2 regions of the Mesorhizobium sp. M0239 genome follow, and region 2 is predicted to be linked to the other one. Evidence: predicted binding sites of a transcription regulator. Region 2 holds the regulator's gene; the other holds the start of a gene.

Region 1 (12,172 bases), on a different contig from region 2:
CATGTTCGTGCTCGTCGCCAATCTGCTTGGCCTATTCCCGTATTTCTTCACCGTCACCAGCCACATCATCGTCACCTTCGGCCTTGCTGTGCTGGTGATCGCAACCGTGGTCGTCTACGGCTTCATGAAGCATGGTTTTGGCTTCCTGAAACTGTTCGTGCCGCATGGCGTGCCGGTCTTCCTGCTGCCACTGGTGGTGCTGATCGAAGTGATCTCCTTCGTGTCGCGCCCGGTCAGCCTCTCGGTTCGTCTGTTCGCCAACATGCTCGCCGGCCACATCACGCTGAAGGTGTTCTCCGGCTTCGTGGTCAGCCTGAGCGCGCTCGGCGCGGTCGGCGTCGCCGGCTCTATCCTGCCTCTGGCGATGGCGGTGGCGCTGACGGCACTGGAACTGCTGGTCGCCTTCCTGCAGGCCTACGTCTTTGCCGTGTTGACCTGCATGTATCTCAACGACGCCCTGCACCCCGGGCATTAGGTCCAAAAGTTTCCGGCCCAGGAATTTCCAACATTGGCGCCGGATGGAATCGCAACGGAATTTTAGATCCAAAGGAGTTGAACAAATGGACGCAGAAGCAGCAAAGTACATCGGCGCCGGCATCGCTTGCCTGGGCATGGGTGGCGCGGGCATTGGCCTCGGCAACATCTTCGGCAGCTACCTGGCGGGCGCTCTGCGCAACCCGTCGGCTGCCGATGGCCAGTTCGGCCGCCTGATCTTCGGCTTCGCCGTGACCGAAGCTCTGGGCATCTTCTCGCTTCTCATCGCGCTTCTGGCCCTGTTCGGCTGAGCACTCGGGAAGATTGGACAGGCCGGCCGCGCAAGCGGCGGGCCTGAATTTCGGGGATAGTCCATGTTCGTGACATCTGCCTTTGCGCAAGAGTCCGCGCCATCAGCCGATACCAGCCACGCTGCGACGGAAGGCGAAACGCATTCCGGCACCAGCGTGCCTGCTGAAGCGCATGGCACGTTTCCGCCATTCGATCCGGCGACGTTCCCGTCGCAGCTTCTGTGGCTGGCGATCACCTTCGGGCTGTTCTATCTCTTCCTGAAGCGGGTGGTGATGCCGCGCGTCGGCGGCATCATCGATGTCCGCAACGATCGCATCACGCAGGACCTTGATCAGGCGGCCAAGTTGAAGGGCGAGGCCGACGCCGCCGTTGCTGCCTACGAGCAGGAACTGGCGGAAGCCAAGACCAAGGCCAACGCGATCGGCCAGCAGGCCAACGACGCGGCCAAGGCCGAGGCCGACACCGCGCGCAAGAAGGTCGAGGCCGCGCTCGACGCCAAGCTTGGCGAAGCCGAAGCCCGCATTTCTTCCATCAAGGCCAATGCCATGAAGGAAGTCGGCAGCATCGCCGAGGATACCGCTTCGGCGATCGTCGAAGCCCTGGCTGGCGGCAAGGCCAGCAAGGCCGAGATCGCGGCCGCGGTCAAATCCGTGGCCCGGTGAGGAGCGCATCATGGATTACACATCTCTCGCGACGCTCTGGGCCACGGTTGCCCTGGTCATCTTCCTGGGCATTGCCGTCTACATCAAGGTGCCTCGCCTGATCGCCAAGGCGCTCGACGCCCGCGCCGCCAGGATCAGCAATGAACTGGACGAAGCACGCCGACTGCGCGAGGAGGCCCAGCAACTGCTTGGCCAGTATCAGCGCAAGCGCAAGGAAGCCGAGCAGGAGGCCGCCGACATCGTCGCCGCCGCCAAGCGCGAAGCCGATATGCTTGCCGCCGAGGCGCACAAGAAAACCGAGGACTATGTTGTCAGGCGCACCGCGCTTGCCGAACAGAAGATCGGCCAGGCCGAGCGTGACGCCATCAGCGAAGTCCGCGCCAGCGCCGTCGATATCGCCGTCGAGGCAGCGCGCGCGCTGCTTGCCGGCAAGATCGACGCCAAGGCCGGTGCCGATCTGTTCAAGGCTTCGCTTGCGGACGTGAAGTCGAAGCTGAACTGAGCCCTCACAGCCCTCATACAATTAAAGCCGCCCGGGCAACCTGGCGGCTTTTTTGCTTGGAGAGTGCGTGAGACGCTGAAGCGGTCAATCTCCCCACAAGGGGGAGATTGACTTGTCGCTGCTGCCGTTGCTCAATCCAGCCCAGCAAAGCTCTCTTCTTCGACCACTTCAGCGCCACCCAGCCTGAACGGCGAAAACGACACGCGATGCAGCCGCGCCACCGGGCCATGCGCTTCGATCGCGGTGCGATGGCGAACCGTGGCGTAGCCCATGTGGACTTCGAACCCGTAGCGGTCGTGATGATTGCCGCAGCCGCACATCATGCGGTCACGCATCACCTTGGCGACGATCGAGGCGGCAGCGATCGATTGCGAACGCTGGTCGCCCTTGATCAGCGCGCGCCCTTCACAAGGCAGCCCCGGCGGCACGTCGCGTCCATCAGCGAGGGCTAGTTTCGGTCGGACCGACAGTCCGACAAGGGCGCGCCGCATGGCTTCCAGGCTTGCCTTGAGGATGTTGCTGCCGTCGATGCCCTCGGCACTGATTGAGGCCATCGAGACCGCCTGCGCGGAGCCAAGAATTCGCAGGAACAAGGCCTCACGCTGCAAATGGCTGAGGCGTTTGGAATCGTCGAGGCCGTCCGGAATGTTGGCGGGATCAAGCACCACGGCCGCGGCGACCACCGGCCCGGCCAGGGGGCCACGGCCGGCCTCGTCCATCCCGGCGACCGGCCACAGGCCCTCCGCCATCGCCTTCGTCTCGAAGGAGAAGTCAGGCTTCTCGATGATCTCAAAGAGAGGCGGAGAATCAGAACGCGCGCGAGCCATGTTGCGGCGAGGTTCGCATCGGCTCTGATTCTCCGCAAGTCCCTCCGGGTCGGGTGGGGCGCCGGACCGGGAGGGCACCGTCTGCAGGCCGGGGCAGGCCGGACGGGATTCTGGTGCCGCGACGGATCAAACCACCGCGACGAATTGTCTCTCAAAGCAGCGTCAGCTGCACCTGGTCTTTCCCGGCGGCAACGAACTGGTCGGTCCGCAGCGTGCGCCGTTCGGCATTGAGGCCGAGCCGCTTGGCTGTGATCTCGAAGCGCCGGCCGATCTGCCAGGCGTAGGGACCGGCGCCCTTCATGCGCTTGCCCCATTCCGAATCGTAGTCCTTGCCGTCGCGCATCGAGCGGACCAGCGACATCACATGGCGGTAGCGGTCGGGATAATGGCGCAGCAGCCAATCCTTGAAGATCGGGCTGACCTCCAGCGGCAGGCGCAGGATCACGTAGCCCGCTTCGCGCGCGCCGGCCGCACGTGCGGAATCGAGGATGCGTTCCATCTCCGGATCGGTCAGGCCCGGAATGATAGGAGCCACCATGACCGACGCCGGAATGCCGGCATCCGAAAGCTGCCGGATCGCTTCCAGCCGCTTGGTCGGTGTCGACGCGCGCGGCTCCATGGTGCGCGCCAGCATACGGTCGAGCGTCGTCACCGACAGCGCCACCTTGGCGAGCCCGCGTTCGGCCATGCGTGACAGGATATCGATATCGCGCGTCACCAGAGCGGACTTTGTCACGATGCCGACTGGATGGCCGCGCGCTTCCAGCACTTCGAGAATTTCGCGCATGATCCGGTATTGCTTCTCGATCGGCTGGTAGGGGTCGGTGTTGGTGCCGATGGCGATGGTGCGCGGCTGGTAGCTGTCTTTCGAAAGCTCCTTGTCAAGCAAGCGCGCCGCATCAGGCTTGGCGAACAACTTCGATTCGAAATCCAGACCCGGCGACAGGCCCATGAACGCGTGCGTCGGGCGGGCAAAGCAATAGACGCAGCCATGCTCGCAGCCGCGATAGGGGTTGATGGAACGGTCGAAGGAAATGTCGGGCGATTCGTTGCGGGTGATGATTGTGCGCGGCTTCTCGACCTGCACTTCGGTCTTGAAGGGCGGCAGTTCCTCCAGCGAATTCCAGCCATCGTCGAACACGTGCCGGCTGATCGGCTCGAACCGGCCGGACGGATTGATACCCGCTGACCTGCCGCGGTTGCGGTCCGGGCGGACACGCATGCCGCTCTGCTCGACCATCGCGTTGGCCATCTCGGCTCTTCCTGCTCCGAAAGCTGCAATGTCGGCGCGCACGATCTGTTCCATTTTCGCCCGCTCCCAGGGACTGTCCATGTTGTGTCGAATCGCTCTGCTCATGAAATTATTCCTATTTCGTTGATAAGAACAAAGCAAGAACTTTCTATGGTGCGATGCAAAACTGGCGCTGTCGGGCGCTTTCCGCTATTCGGCTAAGGATGCTCAGTGTTCTCATCGAAACCCGCAACGACGAGGAGGGCCTCGCCCGCACGCTCGCCTCGTTGATTGGCGGCGCGGTCGAAGGCGTGGTGCGTGAAGTCATCGTCTGCGACACAGGCTCTACCGACCAGACGCATCATGTGGCCGAGCATGCCGGCTGTCAGTACGTGACGGGCGGTGTCGCTGCCGGCATCCGCCAGGCCAAGGGGGATTGGTTGCTGCTCCTGGAGCCGGGCGCGCGGCTGGTGGAGGGCTGGATCGATGAAGTTGTCGCCCATACGGCCAGGCAGACCATGGCGGCACGGTTTTCGCGCACGCGAGCCAGTCGCACGCCATTCCTGGCCCGGGTCTTTTCGGGAAACCGCGCCTTGGCCGACGGCTTGCTGATCAGCAAGCGTCAGGCGGCGGCCGCGGCCAAGAGTGCCGGCAGTGCCGAGGCCATCGCCCGCGGCCTCGCGAAGAAGCGGCTCGACGCCGAAATCTGGATGGCGCCGGCCAAGCAGGAGCGCCGCCCCTCGACGTGATTTTTTGCAGTTGCTCAGGTCATTGTGCATTGCACAAAGTTTGACGCGGGGTTAGCTTCCGTTCAAGCGGGAATTGGGTTTGGGTCATGCCGAGAGGCGAGCACCGATGCGGCATCGGTGGTGCTCTCATAGCCGAGGACCCAATGAAGCTTTCAACCCCCGACACATCCGGCGCGGCCAGTCTCGAGGCCATTGCGCGCAACGGCAGCCTGCTGCGGCGCATCGCCGTGCGTATTCCAACCTATCTGACGGACCTGCGTGAGAACCCTGCCTGGCTGCCGATGTTCGTGTTGGCGCGCACCATGCCCGGACGCCGCATGCATTGGCTCGGCGCAAAGCGCGCCCGCCCGGTCGCCAATGCCGGGGATACGATGTTTGCCGGTGTCGAACGGGGAGCGGTCGTCGATGCGTTGCGCTCCGACGGGCTGTTCTCAGGCCTGGTCCTGCCGCCTGATATCCATGAAGAGATCGCCGACTTCGCCGGGCGCACGCCTTGCTTCGGCAATTTCGACCGCCGTCTCGAATTCATGCCGGGGGAACATGCCGAGGCCGAGAAACGCCTTGGCCGCTCGCTGCTTAGCGGGCATTTTTTCGAGCGCATCCTCGACTGCCCGGCGGCGCTTGCCATCCAGCGCGATCCGCTGCTTCTGGATATTGCCGCGCACTATCTCGGCGGCCAGGCGAAACTGATCACGACGCGGGTCTGGTGGAGTTTTCCCACAGGTGCCGCTTCGGATGCCGACAAGAACCTCGCCTCGCTCGGCAAGTATCATTTTGACCTCGACGACTGGCGCATGCTGAAATTCTTCTTCTACCTCAAGCCGGTCGACGCCGACACCGGTCCGCATGTCTATGTCAGGGGCAGCCACAAGCGCCGCAGCCTAAAGCATCAGCTTACCCTTCTGGTCGGCCATCCCGCGCAACAGGTTCTGGATGTCTATGGCGAGCAGAGCCCGGTGACGCTGACCGGCGAGGCCGGTCTCGGCTTCGTCGAGGACCCCTTTGGCTTTCATATGGGCACCGTGCCGGCACGCACGCCGCGACTGATGATGGAAGTCGGCTTCGGCGTATCGCCGCCGTCGCGCCGACGGTTTCATGGCGAGCCGGTCATCCGCTGAGAGCTGCCTATCCGAAGCTCATCTCGACAGGCGTCCAGTGAGCGCGGCGCCTGGCTTGGCGCTGTGCCCGGCTTTCGGCATCGAAGTCGACACGAGCCGGCTCCTGATTGAACCGCTCTCGGTCGTCCAGGGCGTTGATGATGACGATCGCCCTTGCGTCATCCTCTCCGGCGATTGCGGCGACATAGACGCCGCAATCCCGGCAGATCAAATAGTCGGCCGTCCTCAGCCCGAACTGATATTTTCGCAATCGCGCCTCATCCTTGACCGAGATGGTCAGTCTGCCGTCCGGATCGGCAATGGCGCGCGAACCATGTCTGACACAGAACGAGCATTGGCAGGCGCGAACTTCGATTTGCGATGGGTCGAGTTCGGTGGAAAATGCAAGGCGTATGTTGCCGCAATGGCATCCGCCGGTATGCGTGGTCATGGTTCTGCCTTGTCGTGATGGCGATGATCGCCTTCAGGCAAGGTACTTTTCCGAGGTTCGGTTTGGAATGGTGTTTCGAAGGCACCGGTGCTGTTCTGCCTGCAAAAGCGGCGTGGAACCGACGCTTTGCCTGGCTTTTACAAAGCCGATTTGCCGCGCCGTAAATGCTCGTCCAGGCGCGGCATGATCTCGACGAAGTTGCACGGCATGTGCCGGTAGTCGAGCTGCGCTTTCAGGATGCCGTCCCACGCGTCCTTGCAGGCGCCTGGCGAACCCGGCAGCACGAAGACGAAGGTGGCGTTGACGACGCCGCCGGTCGCCCGACTCTGGATCGTCGAGGTGCCGATCTTGTCGTAGGAAATCCGGTGGAACACTTCCGAAAAGCCATCCATGCGCTTTTCGAAGATCGGCTCCAGCGCGTCCGGCGTCACGTCACGGCCTGTGAAGCCGGTGCCGCCGGTGGTGATGACGACATCGATATTCTTGTCCTGTGACCACGCCAGAACCGTGTCGCGGATTTTCTCGCGGTCGTCGGTGACGATATTGCGGGCCGCCAGCAGATGGCCGGCCTCGGTGATGCGGTCGGCCAGCGTCTGGCCGGATTTGTCGTCGGCGAGGCTGCGCGTATCCGAAACGGTCAGCACCGCGATGCGCACGGGAATGAAGGAGCGGCTCTCGTCAATTCTGGCCATCTGCGCCCTCCGATGCGATGCTGCGCGTCGCGGCAACGAACCAGTCGGGCTGGCGGCCGCGGATTTCGGCGGCGGCGCGCTTGGCGACATTGCCGGTTTCGAACAGGCCGAAACATGTCGCGCCGGATCCCGACATCCGCGAGAACCCCGATCCGGCCTTGTTCAGCCAGGAAAGCGCCCTGCCGATTGCGGGTTGCACCTCCAGCGCCGCGGGCTCGAGATCGTTGCGGGTGATCTCCAGCCAGTTGCGCAGGCTGTGAAAATCGATGCTGCGCGGCAGCGGCGGCAAGGCCTCATTGTCGCGCCGGGAAAGCGCTGCAAAGACATCCGCCGTCGACACCGGGGTGCCTGGATTGACCAACACCAGGCCAAGCGCCGAAAAATCCGGCACCATCGACAGTTCATCGCCGATGCCACGCGCCACCAGCGGCTTTGCCGCCAGGCACATCGGCACATCGGCGCCAAGCGAAAGGCCGATCCGCGCCAGCTCGCTGCCATCGATGTCCAGCGCCCATGTCTCCACCAGTCCGCGCAGCACGGTCGCCGCGTCGCTCGAACCGCCGCCGACGCCGGAGGCAACCGGCAGGTTCTTTTCCAGCCGAATAGCGACCGGCGGTGTTCTCTCGTGCCCGGCTGTCTGCCGCAGGGCATCGCGCGCCTTGAGCACCAGATTGCTGGCGTCGAGAGGAACGGCCGGGGCGTAACGGCCGGATACGGTAAACTCATCGCCGTCGGCGGGCGCGATTTCGACCCTGTCGCCAAACCGTGTGAACACCGCCAGGCTCTCGATCAGATGATAGCCGTCAGGGCGCCTGCCGGTGACATGCAGCGCAAGATTGATTTTGGCGTGTGCGTGCCAGCTACGCGACCCGATGTCGGTGTCCACAATCGTCTGCGGGATGATGCTCAGTCCTTGGCCAGCCGGTATTCGCCGGTCTTCGGATCCTTGACCAAAGTGCCGATCGCGCCGTTGGCCGTTTGCTTTTCTGTGCGCCGCACCTTGGCGGTCACGCGCTCGGCTTCCCTAATGAAGGTGCGGTAGCCGAAATAGGCGGCAACGCCAACGACGGCGAAGAAAATGATCTGCGGCATGCCAAAACTCCTCCCACGCTGGGCCGGCGAAGGCGGCCGGTCGGGTCGGTTGATGCATGTCGACCCGCTTTTGGGAACACGACATGCATGAAACTCAAGCTCTCATGCTAGACGGTTTTGCCGGGTTTTCAAAGCCCGAAGCGAGACCACAATGCGCGCTCTTCCGCCGCATCGATCACGCCGCTGGCGGCAGCGGCTGCGATATCGGGCGCTGAAAAGCCCTTGCTTGAGCCGAACAGGCCGAAGCGGCTAAGGAAACCGCGCGGTGTCGTGATCAGCCTGAGTTGGGTTTTCGCCCCGAAACGGGTCTTGAGCACAGTGCGCATGTCGCCGAGCGCATCGACCAGCCCGAGTTCGAGGCCCTTGATGCCGGTCCAGAACAGGCCGGTGAACAGGTCCGGATCGTCCTTCAGTTTCGTGCCGCGCCGCTCCTTGACGAGGTCGATGAAGGTTGCGTGCACCTCGAGCTGCAGCGCCTTCAGCCGCTCGACATCTTCCTTTTTCTCGGGCTTGAACGGATCGAGCACCGCCTTGTTCTGGCCAGCGGTGTGGACACGTCGCTCGATGCCGATCTTCTTCATCAGTTCCGGGAAGCCAAACGAAGCCGAGACGACGCCGATCGACCCGACGATGGAGGACGGATCGGCAAAGATCTCGTCACCGGCGACCGCGATCATGTAGCCGCCCGACGCCGCGACATCCTCGACGAAGACCAGTACCTTTTTGTTCTTTTCCGTGGCCAGGTCACGGATGCGCTTGAAGATCAGCCTAGACTGCACCGGCGAGCCGCCCGGCGAATTGATCGAGATGGCGACCGCCGGCGCGTCGTAGGAAAACGCCTTCTCGATGAGGCCGGCGGTGGAAGCCAGCGACAGGCTCGGCCGAAACTGGCCACCGCCTGCCATGATGGTGCCGTGCAGCCGGATGACCGGAATGGTGACGACGGTGGAGCGCCAGGATTTCGGCAACAGGCGGTTGATGAGTCGTTTCACGAGGGCGCGGTCTCCGGTCGATAGGTTGCAGGCATGTAGGGATTTCCCGGCCAACGGCAATGTGGCCGGGCAGAATAGCTCAATCTCCGAACAGCGAGGCGAGGCCGTTGGTGATCATTTCGCTGCGCTCGTCGGGGCCGTTGCCTGATTGCGCGTGCAGCATCAGGGGCGGGCGGATGGCAAGCTTTCCCCGTGTCCCGAGCGCTGCCCGCACGACGATGCGGATCGCCGCCGCATCGGGACGAGGGTGGACGGCGAGCATCTCGGCATCGCCGAAGCGGCCGGCGATCGCATCGAGAATGGCTCCGAGCTGTTCGGGCCGGGCGATTACGGCGAACCCGCCGCGCGGCCTCACCACCGCCGCCGCACTTCTGATCCAGCTCTCGAACAGCCCGTCCTCCATGACATGGGCTTCCTTTCGCAGGCGATCCGATGTGGCGCGGTCCCGGGGAGCATTGAACGGCGGGTTCATGATGACGAAGTCGAAGTCGTTGTCGGCGAGGCCGGCGGCTGCCCGCGCCCGGCCCGATACGGTGACATCGGCGCCCAGCACGGATGCGCGATCGCTGAGATGGGCATTGCCGGGATGGGCAAGCGTCGCCGCCGCGAAGGCCGCCATTTCCGGCGCGCGTTCGACAAGCACCGCCTCTGCCGCCGGGCAGCGTGACAGCACCGCCAGTCCGGCAGCTCCGGCTCCGGCGCCGAAATCGGCCAGGCGCCCGCTAAAGGTCGATGGCACGGAGGCCGCCAGCATCATCGCATCCATGCCGGCGCGATGACCGCCATGTTTGGGCTGCACGAGCCAGAATCGGCCGCGATGGAAAGCGTCGACCGTATGGGCCGGCGTGTCCGGGACAAGGGCGGCGGGCGCGGCGGACATTATTTTCCGCGGATTTCGTTGGCGATGCCGGCATCCGTCAGGATGCGCCGTGCCGCGTCGGCCTGGTCGGCATCGACCATGACGCGTTTCTGCAAAAGGCCGATCGACCCTTCTAGAATGCTCATATTCTGATCGGCGACAAAGCAGGCGATGCCGGCGTCGCGCATCAGCGATTCAACAAAGGAGATGATCACGGCATCGTTGGTGCGGACAAGTTCTATCATCGTATGAAACTCGCAGTTTGCGCTATTGATGTAAACGGGGAGGGGATTCCGAGGCAGAGCCCCGTTCCCTCTCGGGTCCCCGTTCCCTCTCGGGTCGTTGACATTCCGTCATCGACGCCGCGCCAATTCGCCACTTGCCGTGGCCATGTCCGCCGCCCTAGAGTCCATGCAGGGACTAAGGGTGCCGTCGCACGCTCTATACCAAGACGGGAGTGATTGTTGTGGGTGTCGTTCTCAACATCGAAAACGGGAAGCGGGAGCCCGCCTCCATCAAGGATCTGATCGATCTGACAGTGGCGGATATGGGGCGCGTCAATGAATTGATCCTGTCCAAGGCCGGCTCCGACGTCGAGATGATCCCGGAGGTCGCCAACCATTTGATCTCGTCCGGCGGCAAACGGCTGCGGCCGATGCTGACGCTGGCCGCCGCGCAGATGTTCGGCTATGCCGGCGAGGGCCACGTCAAGCTCGCCACCTCCGTCGAATTCATGCACACGGCGACGCTTCTCCACGACGATGTCGTCGACGAGAGCGGCATGCGGCGCGGCAAGAAGACCGCCCGCATGATCTGGGGCAACCAGGCAAGCGTGCTGGTCGGCGACTTCCTGCTCGGCCAGGCTTTCCGCATGATGGTCGATGTCGGCTCGCTCGAAGCGCTCGATATCCTGTCGAGTGCTGCCTCCATCATCGCCGAGGGCGAGGTTATGCAGCTTGCCGCCGCCAAGAACCTCGAAACCACCGAGGACGAGCATTTCGCCGTCATCAAGGCCAAGACCGCCGCACTGTTTTCGGCTGCTGCCGAGGTCGGCCCCGTCATTGCCCAGGCGACCCGCAACGATCGTGCGGCGCTGCGCTCCTACGGCATGAATCTCGGCCTTGCCTTCCAGCTGATCGATGACGCGCTGGACTATGGCGGCACCAGCAAGGATCTCGGCAAGAATGTCGGCGACGATTTCCGCGAAGGCAAGGTGACCTTGCCGGTCATTCTCGCCTATCGGCGGGGCACGAAGGCCGAGCGCACTTTCTGGAAGCGTGCCATCGAGGACAATGTCACCGATGACGCCGGTCTGGAAAAGGCGATCGGCCTGATGACTCGCCATGGCGCCATTGCCGACACGATCGGACGCGCCCGCCATTTCGGCGAGATCGCCCGCGACGCGCTGGCGCCGCTGGAAGCGACGCCGCAGAAATCGGCGCTGATCGACGTCATCGATTTCTGCATCAGCCGGGTGAACTGAGCGGCGTCACCCGGTTGCCGGCTACTTCGCCTTTCCCGGCAAAGCGATTGCGGCAAGCAGGCTGACAACGATGCCCGCCGCCGCCAGCCAGAAGGCGATCTGTATGCCGTCGGCTATCGCGGCCTTCAGTGCATCGCCGCTCAATCCGCCGACATGGCTGTTGGCGATCGCGATCAACGTCGCCATGCCGATCGCGTTGCCGATGTTGAGCGTCGTGCAGGCCATCCCCGAGGCGACGCCCTGTTCGTCGTGAGCCACGCCCGACGCGGCCGCGATCCACATGGCGGTCCAGACGATGCCCTGTCCGACACCGGAGATGATCAGCCCTGGAACGAGAGCCAGATAGAAGCTGTTGGCTGATGCTCCAAGGACCATCAGCGCCGTGCCGGCCGCCCCTATGACCATGCCGCCGACCAGGGTCGAGCGGGTTGAAAAGCGCGTTGCCAGGCGTTCACCGAGCTGCGTGCCGGCGGCGATGGCGATCGACGGCACCAGGAAGGCGAGGCCGGTTTCCAGCGCGGTGAAGCCATGCACGGTCTGCAACAGGACGGTGAGGAAATAGGGCAGGGCCCCGAACGTTCCCATGAACAGGAAGGTGATCGTCATGCCGGCGACGAGGCTGCGATTGCGGAACAGCCGCAGCGGCATCAGCGGGTCAGCGCTCTTCGCCTCAATCAGCGCGAAGGCGATGATGAAGATCGCTGCCAGCGCGGCGCTGGCGATGATCGCTGGCGAACCCCAGCCATATT
Region 2 (12,172 bases):
TGGCGATGAAGATGTCGAACAGCTCGGCATCGCTCATGCTGCGCATATGCGCGCCGTTGATCGCTTCCAGTTTGGCGAAGTCGAAGCGCGCCGCGCCCTTGTTGACATCGCCGATGTCGAACCACGAGATCATATCCTTGATCGACATGATCTCGTCGTCGCCATGGCTCCAGCCAAGGCGCGCCAGGTAGTTGAGCAGCGCCTCCGGCAGGTAGCCCATGGCGCGATAGGCCTCGACGCCAAGCGCGCCGTGCCGCTTCGACAGCTTGGCGCCATCGGCGCCGTGGATCAGGGGGATATGCGACATGGACGGCACGTCCCAGCCCATGGCGTTGTAGATCACGGTCTGGCGAGCGGCATTGGTCAGATGATCGTCGCCGCGAATGATATGGGTGACGCCCATATCATGATCATCGACGACGACGGCATGCATGTAAGTGGGATTGCCGTCAGAACGCAGGATGATGAAGTCATCGAGATCCTTGTTGGGAAAGCGCACCTCGCCCTGGACACGGTCATGGACGATGGTCTCGCCTTCGGTCGGCGCCTTGATGCGGATGGCGCCCTTGACGCCTGCGGGCGCCTCAGAGGGGTCGCGGTCGCGCCAGCGGCCGTCATAGCGGGGCGGCAGCCCCTTGGCTCTGGCAGCCTCGCGCATGGCCTCCAGTTCGGCTGGCGTGGCATAGCAATAATAGGCCATGCCCATGCGCACGAGCTCCTCGGCCACCTCGCGGTGGCGCGGCGCACGCTCGAACTGTGACACCGGCTCGCCGTCCCAGCTCAGGCCAAGCCAGGAAAGCCCGTCGAGGATGGCAGCCGTCGCGGCTTCATTGGAGCGTTCACGGTCGGTGTCTTCGATGCGCAGCAGCATCGTGCCGCCAGTGTGCTTTGCATACAGCCAGTTGAACAGCGCCGTGCGCGCGCCGCCTATGTGCAGATAGCCGGTGGGCGAGGGGGCAAAACGGGTGACGACCTTGTCGGACATGGAACTCTCGGAAACCATCTGAAGCGGGTGCGGTTGCGCGGACTTTCGCGCGCCCGGCGTTCATGTAGCATAGGGTGTCGAGGGCGCAAGGGGCAGACCCGATGGCTGGACGAGGCTGGGGCTCGGATCAGGGCGAGGACGCTGCCATCGGCGTCAGCGAACGGTCCCTCTTTGCGCCTCTGCCATTGCCGTCGCCCCTCCTGCCGGATCCCGGCCAAGCGCCGTTACAAGCGGATGTCGCCGCCTCTGTTCCTGTTGCCGAGACCGGCAGGATCGTTCGCGTGCGCCGGCAAATCAGCCTGACATCACTGCCTCGCCTGCACCACAGCGTGAACACGGCGGCGAGCCTGGAACTCGACCGGGGCGTGGCCTTCCTGCTGGTGCCGGTCTGCCTGGCGATCGGAGCGATCGGCTATTTTTCGCTGACGGCTGAACCCGACTTTGCGAGACCTGTCGCGGTTGTCATTCTGACGGGGATCTGTGCGCTGGTCTCGCGCTCATGGCCAAAGACCCATCTGTGTTTCATGGCGGCACTTTTGTGCGCCCTAGGACTGCTTGCTGCCAAGGTCGAGACGTGGCGTGCGGGCACACAAATGTTGGGCTCGGAAATTTCGACGCAAGTCACCGGCCGCGTCGTCTCGCTCGACCGGATGGAAACCGGCCGTATCCGGCTGACCATCGACGTGACATCGACCGCAAGACCGAAACTGCGCTATGCGCCGGAACGGGTGCGGCTTTCGGCACGCAAGATCCCGGCTGACGTGACCGCCGGCTCCCTCATCACCGGATATGCCAAGCTCTTGCCGCCGACCGGGCCGGTGCGGCCGGACAGCTATGACTTCTCCTTCGACAGCTACTTTGCCGGCATCGGCGGCAGCGGGTTCTTTCTCGGCAATCCAAAGCTTGTCGTCAACGATGACGGCGACATGCCGCTGCCGGCCCGAATTTCCTCTAGCGTGGAAAATGCCCGTGAAGGCATCGCCGACCATATCAGGGCGAGCGTCGGCGGCGCCGAAGGCGAGATCGCCGCGGCGCTGATCGTCGGCGTGCGCGCCGGCATTCCCGATGACATCAATGAGGCGATGCGACGTACCGGCATCTACCACATCATCTCCATTTCGGGACTGCACATGGCTCTGGTCGCAGGCACCATCATGGGTTTGCTGCGCGGCGCCTTCGCCTTGTTTCCCGACTTTTCCGCGCGTCGCCCGGTCAAGAAGTATGCCGCCGCCGCCGCACTGTTCTCGATCGCGGCCTATCTCATCATCTCGGGAGTCGTCGTTGCCGCCGAGCGCAGCTTCATCATGCTGGCGGTGATGCTGATTGCCGTGCTGTTCGATCGAGCAGCACTCACCATGCGCAATCTGGCGATCTCGGCGATCGCCGTCATCGTGGTGTCGCCGCATGAGGTGGTCGGCCCGAGTTTTCAGATGTCGTTCGCCGCGACCGCGGCTCTGGTCGGCGCCTATGCCGGCTGGGCCGATCACCGCGCGGGAAAAGCTAGACCGCCGCCGCCAAAGCGATCCATGCCAGGTTTCCTGACGCGAAAATTCCTGCTGGCGGCAACCGGCCTTGCCATGACCTCGATCATCGCCGGAAGCGCCACGACGCTGTTTGCCATCTGGCATTTTCAGCGTGTCTCGCCGCTTAGCCTGTTTGCCAACCTCGCGGTTATGCCGATCGTCACCGTCGTCATGTTCCTGGCCGTCGCCAGCGCGCTGCTGATGCCTTTCGGATTGGATTGGCCGGCTCTCTACCTGATGGGTAAGGGCCTGACGATGATGATCGCCATATCCGGCTGGATCTCCGAGCGTTCGCCTGTCGACGGGGTCGGGCTGATTTCGCAACAGTCGGTCCTGTTGGTGGCAATTGCTTTGGTCATCGCGACGATGGCGACAACTTGGCTGCGGCTCGCTGCCCTGCCATTCGCGCTGGCAGGCTTGCTGACCGTCTCGGATACGCGCACGCCGGATGTGCTGATCTCGGAAGACGCCCGGCTGGTGGCGTTGCCGATCGGTGGCGGCGAGCTTGCCGTCAGCCGGGAACGGCCGAACGAATTCACCGTCGACAACTGGAAACGCGCCCTGACATCAGAAACCATCGTCGTGCCAGAGGTGTTCGACAACAGCTATGGGCAATTCGATGTCGCGGATGCCGTTGATCTGCCGCTGGGATCGCCGTTCTATTGCTCCTCAGGCGTTTGCGTGGCCAGGCACATGTCCGGTGCGATCATTGCCTATGTCGAGGACCGCAAGGACACCTGGAAAGCCTGCGGCTTCGCCGAGCTGATCGTCATCAATGACGCCACCGCGTATGACGCCTGTCACAATCCGCTGGTTCTCGTCATCACCAAGCGGCAACTGGCTCGCAAAGGCAGTGCCGCGGTCTTCTTCGATCGCCAATCGGCGACCACGCCGGCGACGATCAGCTTCGCGGTGGACAGCCCATATCGGCCCTGGCACACGCAACGCAAATACTCTCGTGAGGCAAGGGGGCTGGCACCCTTCAAGAAACCGGAGAAGCCAGCGGCCAACCCGCAGCCGGCTCAGTAGCGGCGGATCAGGCCGACGAGCTTGCCTTGCACCTTGACCCTGTCCGGGCCGAAAATCCGTGTCTCGTAGGCTGGATTGGCGGCTTCGAGGGCAATCGAGGCGCCCTTGCGGCGGAACCGCTTCAGCGTCGCTTCCTCTTCGTCGACCAGCGCCACGATGATCTCGCCTGGCTGGGCGGTGTCGGCGTTGCGGATTATGACGGTGTCGCCATCGAAGATGCCGGCCTCGATCATCGAGTCACCCTTGACCTCCAGCGCATAGTGGGCGCCGCCCATGATCATATCCGGCGGCACCGAGATCGAATGCGTCTGATGCTGGATGGCATCGATCGGCACACCGGCGGCGATACGGCCCATGACCGGGATCGACACGGCGGAGACCGCATCGTCATCATTGCCGGGCGAGGGCATCCGCGAAGGCGCCGGCTTGATCTGCCGGCCAAGGGCGCCACCCTGACCGAGACTGCCCTGGATGACGCTTGGCGAAAACTTCTTTGCCGCGTTGAGACCGGGCGCGATCGAGTCCGGCAATCGCAGCACTTCCAGCGCGCGTGCCCGGTTGGGCAACCGGCGAATAAAGCCGCGCTCCTCAAGTGCGGTGATCAGCCGATGAATCCCGGATTTGGAGGCAAGGTCAAGCGCCTCCTTCATCTCGTCGAAGGATGGCGGAATGCCGCTCTCCTTCAGGCGTTCATGGATGAACATCAGCAGTTCATGTTGCTTGCGCGTCAGCATGGCGGCCCCCAGGTTACCTGAAACCAGAATCGAAAAACAAACCCAGAACAAACCCTATCTGTTCCAGTTGTGTTCTGCAACCGTTTAAAGTTTAATGAATTTGTTAAGGCTGCTGAAATTATTTGGCGCTTGCCAGCGGGTCGCGATCAACAGGCGCTAGGCACGGCGATGCGCCTGCTCACATTGAAATTATTATGGTTAATGACCTGTGGCTCATCCTCGACCCAAGGCTTGGCATTATCAGTCTATCGACCTCCACAAAGGACGATATCAATCTTCGGGACGTTCGTTTGCCGTGAACGAAACGGAGCCAAAACGCCAACGTCTGTTGGCATTTGTGGCTGGAAATTCAGCCCTCCGTCATCTGCCAGGCAGTGAGGGCGGCGGCGGTGGATCGCGGGGATCGTTGCGTCAGGTAACGGCTTCCTTGACCGCGAAACGGCGGTCCTTCCATGCGCCCGTGCGCAGAATATCCTCCAGCACCTCAACCGCCAGCCACACATCCTTGTAGCCGACATAGAGCGGCGTGAAGCCGAAACGGATGGTCGATGGCGCACGAAAATCACCGATGACGCCGCGCTCGATCAGCGCCCGCATGATTTGATAGCCGTGATCGTGAAGGAACGACACCTGGCTGCCGCGCCTGGTCGCGTCGCGGGTGGTCTCCAGCGTGAGACCGTAGGCGCCGCACCTGGCTTCGACGAGCTGGATGAACAGTTCTGTCAACGCGACACTCTTCTTTCGCAATGCCGCCATGTCGACGTCATTCCAGATGGCAAGCGCGCCTTTGAGCGCCCGCATCGACAGGATCGGCTGAGTGCCGCACAAAAAGCGGCGGATGCCGGTGCCGGCAACATAACCCCGTTCGAAGGCAAAGGGCCGCGCATGGCCCCACCAGCCGCTGAGCGGCTGGCTGATATCGCCGTGGTGGCGCTGCGCGGCATAGATGAAGGCCGGTGCGCCCGGACCGCCGTTGAGGTACTTGTAGGTGCAGCCGATGGCGAAATCGGCATTTGCGTGATCGAGCTCGACGGGCAGGGCGCCGGCGGTGTGGCAAAGATCCCAGACGATCAGCGCTCCGGCCGCATGAGCTTTGCGCGTCAGCGCCGCCATGTCGCGCAGTTCACCCGATTTGTAATTGACGTGATTGACCAGCACCACCGCGACGTTTTCGTCGATCAGCTCTTCGATGGTCGGCGCGTCGACACCCGCGAGGCGCAGCAGGACGCCATCCCGGGTCGAGGCCACGCCTTCGGCGATGTACAGGTCGGTGGGAAAACTGTCACCTTCGGCGACGATGGCCGACCGGCCGGGCCGCATCTCCATCGCCGCGTGCAGCACCTTGTAGATGTTGGTCGATGTCGTGTCGCAGACAACGGTCTGGCCGGCCGCGGCTCCTATCAGGCGTCCGAGCTGGTCGCCGAGTTCGATTGGCATCTCGAACCATCCGGCCGTGTTCCAAGCTCGGATGAGATCCTGGGCCCATTCTTGGGTCGCCGCCTGCTGCAGCTCGCTGAAAACGGCATGATACGCTGCCCCCAGTGAATTGCCGTCGAGATAGATCATCCCCTCCGGCAGAATGAAACGGTCGCGCATGGCCCGCAGCGGATCCGTGGCATCCATCGCTTCGACTGCGGCGAGATCAGGAATTCCACTCATGGTCGGTCAGTCCCCGGTTGTTCGCGAAGGGTTTTCCGCCACAGCGCGTCCCCTCGGTTGTGCCTGTTTTCATTTCGACGTCAGAGCCGGGTGCGGACCGTCCACAGCTCCGGGAACAGCACGACCTCGAGCATTTTCTTCAGATACGAAGCACCCGACGTGCCGCCGGTGCCGCGTTTCAGGCCGATGATGCGCTCCACCGTGGTGACGTGGTTGAAGCGCCAGCGGCGGAAGTAGTCCTCGAAGTCGACCAGCTTCTCGGCCAGTTCGTAGAACATCCAGTAGCGCTGCGGATCGCGGTAGATGGTCTGCCAGGCGACCAGCACCTCTTCATTCTCGGTTCGCGTCTCACGCCAGTCCGTGCGCCTGGCATCGGCACCGATGTCGAATCCGTTGCGCGCCAAAAGCAGCAGTGCCTCGTCATAGAGCGACGGCTCGGCCAGGATCGCTTCCAGCTTCCCGCTCAGGTCGGGCCGATGCTTGTGCGGCCCGAGCATTGCCAGGTTTCGGTTGCCGGCCATGAACTCGATGGCGCGATACTGCCAGGACTGGAAACCCGAGGACTGGCCGAGCGCGTCGCGGAACTCGGTGTATTCGCTGGGCGTCATCGTCCGCAGCACGTCCCAGGCATTGTTCAGCTGCTCGAAGATGCGCGCAACGCGCGACAGCATCTTGAAGCTCGGCTCGAGCCGGTCGGCGCGGATGGAACGGATCGCGGCGCCAATCTCGTGCAGAGCAAGCTTCATCCAGAGCTCGGAGGTCTGATGCTGGATGATGAACAGCATCTCGTCATGCGCCGATGACAGCGGCGTCTGGGCCTCCAGCACTTTCTCCAGGTGCAGGTAGTCGCTGTAGGACATGCGCTCCTTGAACGACATCTGGGCGCCTTCGGACGCCGGATCGTACGGTTGGCTCAATTGATTTTCTCCGTGCGCAGCCGGAAGCGCTGGATCTTTCCGGTCTGGGTCTTGGGCAGAGCGGCGATGAATTTTACCGATCGCGGATATTTATAGGGCGCGATCGTTGCCTTGACATGGTCCTGCAGGCGCTTGGTGGTGAGGGCGTCGGGCGCGACGCCCTGCACCAGCACGACATGCGCCTCGACGATCTGGCCGCGTTCGGCGTCCTCTGCACCGATCACCGCGCATTCGGCGACGTCCGGATGCGCCAGCAGCGCCGCCTCGACCTCGGGACCGGCGATGTTGTAGCCGGCGCTGACGATCATGTCGTCGGAGCGTGCGGCGAAATGGAAGAAGCCGTCCTCGTCCTGCGTGAAGGTGTCGCCGGTGAGGTTCCAGCCGTCGCGCACATATTCCTTCTGCCTGTCATCGGCCATGTAGCGGCAGCCGGTCGGGCCGCGCACCGCCAGCCTGCCGGTCGTGCCGCGCGGCACCTCGCGCATCTCGTCATCGACGATGCGCGCCTCATAGCCGCCCACCGGCTTTCCGGTCGACGCAGGCCTCATGTCATCGAAGCGGTTGGAGATGAAGATGTGCAGCATTTCGGTGGCGCCGATGCCGTCGAGGATCGGCTTGCCGGTCTTTTGCGTCCACTCTTCGAAAACCGGGGCGGGCAAGGTTTCGCCGGCCGAAACGGCGACGCGCAGCGACGACAGGTCGGCACCTTCATCCATGGCCTTCAGCATGGCGCGGTAGGCAGTCGGCGCGGTGAAGGAGATCGTCGCTTTGTAGGTCTCGATGATGTGGATCATGTTGGGTGGCGTCGCCTGCTCCAGAAGCGTCGCCGCCGCACCGAAGCGCAGCGGAAAGATAGCGAGCCCGCCAAGGCCGAAGGTGAAGGCCAGCGGCGGCGAGCCGACGAAGATGTCGTCCGGCGTCACCTCCAGGATTTCGCGAGCATAGGCGTCGGCGATGATCAGCAGGTCGCGGTGGAAATGCATCGTCGCCTTCGGAACGCCTGTCGTGCCCGAGGTGAAGCCGAGCAGCGCGACATCGTCGCGGCCGGTGTCAACTGCGGTGAACGTTACCGGCTTGTCGAGAGCGGCACGATCGAGTTCAGCATCATGGTTGGCGGTGCCGTCGAAACCGATGACCTGCCTGAGGAATGCGCTGTCCTTGGCGCACACGGTCATCTCGTCCATCAGCCTGGTGTCGCAGAGCGCAACGGTGATCTCGGCCTTGTCGACGATCTTGGCGAGTTCGCCGGCGCGCAGCATCGGCATGGTGTTGACGACCACGGCACCGACCTTGGTGGCGGCCAGCCAGCAGGCGACCATGGCGGGGTTGTTGGCCGAGCGGATCAGCACCCGGTTGCCCGGCTTGACTCCATAATTCTCGACCAGCGCGTGGGCCAGCCTGTTCGTCCAGTCGGACAGTTCCTTGTAGGTGCGGCGGCGGCCATTGCCGATCAGGGCGGTGTGGTCGCCGAGACCTTTTTCGACCAGCCTGTCGGTCAGTTCGACACCGGCGTTGAGGCGTTCGGGATAGTCGAAGCCGTCGAGCAGGATTTCAGGCCATTGCTCCGGCGGCGGCAGGTGATCGCGCGTGAACGTGTCGATATGCGCTGAAGGCCCAAGCATGTCGCCGCTCTCCCGTCTGCTGCCTGACCAGTGCGCGATGCGCCTTGGCCGGATGTAGTGGATCCTAAGGTCCTGCTCTGAGGAAGCTTCGTACTACCCATCGCACCTGCTGAGATGCGCCCAGAAAGGGTGAACATCTGCAGGTTCGGGCAGCACAGCAGACCTCCCATTGTCGGCTGTTCGTTGGGGCAGGATCGCACCAGTCGAAATTTGTTTCAAGCCTAAAATGTTTTTGCTCAGGGCATTGACGCATGGCATGGCGGTGGCCATTGCTAGCAAGTAGCGATGCCGTCTTGGGGAAGGGCGCAGATGTTCGAACGTCACATCGTCGATTGGGATGATGCCTATGCCAACGGTGCGAATATCGCCGGCAGTGATCGCTGGCCGGCCGCATGGGCGAAGCCGGCGCAAGCATTCCGTGATGCGCTGTCGGCGCAGGGCCGGGCACGGCTCGACATCGCCTATGGCGAAGGGCCGCGCAATCGGCTCGATCTTTTCATTCCTAGTGCCGCGCCCAAAGGGCTGGTGGCGATTATCCATGGCGGTTACTGGCTGGAGACCGACAAGAGTTTGTGGTCTCACCTTGCCAATGGCGCGGTCAGCAACGGTTTTGCCGTTGCGATGCCGTCCTACACGCTGTGCCCGGACATACGCATCGCCGGCATCGTCAGGGAGATTGGGGCGGCAATCGGCGAGGCAGCGGCAATGGTCGACGGACCGCTGATGCTGACCGGACATTCGGCCGGCGGCCATCTCGCCACCCGGATGGTGACGACAACCACGCCGTTGGCTGCCGATGTGGCGCGGCGCATACGCCACGTCGTTTCGATTTCAGGCTTGCATGACCTGCGTCCGATCATGCGCACCGGCATGAACAAGGAACTGGCAATCGACGAAGAGGAGGCGCTGGCTGAAAGCCCGGCGCTGCTGCGCCCGATAAATGGCGCCCGCATCACCTGTTGGGCCGGTGGCGGCGAGCGCGCCGAATTCCTGCGCCAGAATGCGCTGCTTGCCAACATCTGGACCGGCCTCGGCGCCACCACCAGCGTCGTGGTCGAGCCCGACCGGCATCATTACAGCATTGTCGACGGCCTTGCCGACCCGGCGCATCCGCTGACGCAGAGCTTGATCTCGAACTAGAGCCGGGATCACTTTCTCGTCTGTTATGAGTGGCTTGTCTGGGATTCCTCAGCGCAGCATCAAAACGCTGCAAGCCTCGCCAGCAGCTGCTGCAGGGGCAAACGGCGCCCGCACGATCAGCCCGTTGGCGTCGGCCAGCATTCTCAGCATCGAGGAATCCTGGATACCGAACGGCGTCGCCACCGGTACGCCGTCATCTTCCCTGACCACGGCTCGGACATAGTCCTGGCGCAAATCATTGGCCGGCATTGCGGCGCCCAATCGCGCTTGGCGAACGTCCTGGCGATGATTGCGGCCGCCGAGCCGCGCCAGCAGCGGCTTCAGGAACAACTGCGAGCAGACCAGGCTTGCCACCGGATTGCCGGGCAGGCCGATGCACCTGATGTCGCCGAGGCGGCCGAACATCAGGGGCTTGCCGGGGCGCATGGCGATCTTCCAGAAGCCGAGCGTCATGCCTTCGCCGGTCAGCACGTCGTGGATCAGGTCGTGATCGCCGACCGAGGCGCCACCAAGCGTCACGATGACATCCGCACCGGCCGCGACCGCTTGTCTGATCAGGGCAGCGATAGCCTCCTTGCGATCGGCGGCAATGCCGAGATCGAGCGCGCGGGCGCCGACCGAGTGTGCGGTGGCAGCGACGCCATAGGCATTCGATGAGATGATCTGATCCGGGCCGAGATCACTGCCCGGCGGCAGCAATTCGTCGCCGGTGGCGACGATGGCGACCAGCGGCCGTTTCACCACGCTGACCCGAGGATGGTTGGCCGATGCTGCCAGCGACAGTGCCGCCGGGTCGAGTAAGCGGCCTTTTTCCAGCAGCATGTCGCCTGTTGAAAAATCGAGCCCGATGCGGCGGATATTGCGCCATTGCGCCGTCGGCTCGGTCACTTCGATTTCGCCGCCGCCGAGGTCGCGGACATTCTCCTGGATGACGATGGTGTCGGCGCCTTCGGGCAGCGGCGCGCCGGTGAAGATGCGCACGGCCTGCGTCTGGCCGACCGTGCCGTCGAAGCCACGTCCAGCCGGCGCCATGCCGATCACCGACAGCCTGGATGGGACCGACGTGACGTCGGCGGCGCGCGCCGCATAGCCGTCCATGGCGGAAGCATTGAAAGGCGGCTGGGTGCGAAGAGCAACGACCGGTTCCGCCAGAACACGATCTACCGCCTCGAACAGAGGAACGCTTTCGCCGGCTAGAGGTGCCGCACCATCGAGCAGGCGTTCAAGCGCCTCCGCGATAGGAACCAGCGCCATCAGGCGCTCGCCTTGTAGTCACCCGACTTGCCACCCGTCTTTTCGACCAGGCGGATGCCGGTGATGACCATAGCGCGGTCGACTGCTTTCGCCATGTCGTAGATGGTCAGGCAGGCCACCGAAGCGGCGGTCAGCGCTTCCATCTCGACACCCGTCTTGCCGGTGACGCGCGCCAGCGCGGTGACCTTCAGGCCCGGCAAAGCATGGTCGGGCTCGATGTCGACGGAAACCTTGGTCAAAAGCAGCGGGTGGCAGAGCGGGATCAGTTCATGCGTCTTCTTCGCCGCCATGATACCGGCGATGCGCGCTGTGCCGAGCACATCGCCCTTCTTGGCGTTGCCGGCGAGGATCATCTTCAGCGTCTCGGGCTGCATCGCGACAAAGCCTTCGGCAATCGCCGTGCGCGTTGTTTCTTCCTTGTCGCCGACATCGACCATGTTGGCCTCGCCCTGCGCGCCGAGATGGGTAAGACCTGATACCATCGTCAGATAGCCCCGGCCAAAGCCTTGCCTGTCAGCAGCAGGCGCGTCGCCGCGGTGACGTCCTGTTGCCGCATCAGGCTCTCGCCGACAAGAAAAGTGCCGATGTCGCTCTTTTGCAGCCTGAGGCAGTCGTCATGCGAGAAAATACCGCTCTCGCTGACCAGCAAGCGGTCGGCCGGAACCATCGTCGCCAGCCGCATGGAAGTGTCGAGGCTGGTCTCGAATGTGCGCAGATTGCGGTTGTTGATGCCGATCAGCCGCGACGACAATTTTAGCGCGCGTTGCGTCTCGGCCTCGTCATGCACTTCGACCAGTGCATCCATGCCGAGTTCGAACGCCGTCGCCTCGAGCTCGCTCGCCAGGGCGTCGTCGACGCTGGCCATGATGATCAGGATGGCATCCGCGCCCCAGGCGCGGGCTTCGTAGACCTGATACGGATCGAACAGGAAATCCTTGCGCAGCGCCGGCAGCGCGACGGCGGCTCGCGCCCGGGTGAGAAATTCAGGCGCACCCTGGAAGGACGGTGCATCGGTCAGCACCGAAAGACAGGCAGCACCACCCTTGGCATAGGCCTGCGCCAGAGCCGGTGGATCGAAATCGGCACGGATCAGACCCTTGGAGGGGCTCGCTTTCTTGATCTCGGCGATCAGCGCGAAGGCGCCGGATTTGCGCTTCGCTTCCAGTGCGGCAAGAAAACCGCGCGGTGCGTCGGCATCTTTTGCCCGGACCTTGATTTCGGCCAACGGCACGCGTGCCTTTGCCGCCGCGATCTCGTCGCGCTTGTAGGCCTCGATCTTGCGAAGAATGTCAGACACGCTCTATCCGTT

What was found. Region 2 encodes LexA, which represses DNA repair genes until DNA is damaged. Its sites were predicted from a motif close to TGTTCNNNNTGTGTTCNG; they were not measured.
Region 1: the regulator LexA is predicted to act here: its motif matches at 4,158-4,175, upstream of NKI99_RS01275 (PA0069 family radical SAM protein).

The regions. Positions count from the first base shown of each region.
Region 1 covers NZ_JAMYSG010000001.1:270,584-282,755, forward strand. Annotated here, with positions in the region: gene NKI99_RS01250 (F0F1 ATP synthase subunit A) at 1-475, shown strand, start outside; gene NKI99_RS01255 (F0F1 ATP synthase subunit C) at 561-785, shown strand; gene NKI99_RS01260 (F0F1 ATP synthase subunit B) at 849-1,448, shown strand; gene NKI99_RS01265 (F0F1 ATP synthase subunit B) at 1,459-1,950, shown strand; gene rnhB (ribonuclease HII) at 2,082-2,777, opposite strand; gene NKI99_RS01275 (PA0069 family radical SAM protein) at 2,929-4,083, opposite strand; gene NKI99_RS01280 (glycosyltransferase) at 4,233-4,757, shown strand; gene NKI99_RS01285 (hypothetical protein) at 4,901-5,875, shown strand; gene NKI99_RS01290 (GFA family protein) at 5,883-6,305, opposite strand; gene moaB (molybdenum cofactor biosynthesis protein B) at 6,443-6,997, opposite strand; gene NKI99_RS01300 (4-(cytidine 5'-diphospho)-2-C-methyl-D-erythritol kinase) at 6,984-7,883, opposite strand; gene NKI99_RS01305 (membrane protein) at 7,904-8,089, opposite strand; gene NKI99_RS01310 (S49 family peptidase) at 8,218-9,081, opposite strand; gene NKI99_RS01315 (tRNA1(Val) (adenine(37)-N6)-methyltransferase) at 9,161-9,961, opposite strand; gene NKI99_RS01320 (putative signal transducing protein) at 9,961-10,185, opposite strand; gene NKI99_RS01325 (polyprenyl synthetase family protein) at 10,407-11,423, shown strand; gene NKI99_RS01330 (MFS transporter) at 11,445-12,172, opposite strand, start outside.
Region 2 covers NZ_JAMYSG010000024.1:83,304-95,475, reverse strand. Annotated here, with positions in the region: gene gltX (glutamate--tRNA ligase) at 1-985, opposite strand, end outside; gene NKI99_RS23965 (ComEC/Rec2 family competence protein) at 1,087-3,537, shown strand; gene lexA (transcriptional repressor LexA) at 3,531-4,271, opposite strand; gene kynU (kynureninase) at 4,683-5,930, opposite strand; gene kynA (tryptophan 2,3-dioxygenase) at 6,011-6,847, opposite strand; gene NKI99_RS23945 (AMP-binding protein) at 6,844-8,469, opposite strand; gene NKI99_RS23940 (hormone-sensitive lipase) at 8,779-9,609, shown strand; gene NKI99_RS23935 (molybdopterin molybdotransferase MoeA) at 9,658-10,863, opposite strand; gene moaC (cyclic pyranopterin monophosphate synthase MoaC) at 10,863-11,345, opposite strand; gene trpC (indole-3-glycerol phosphate synthase TrpC) at 11,348-12,160, opposite strand; gene trpD (anthranilate phosphoribosyltransferase) at 12,171-12,172, opposite strand, start outside.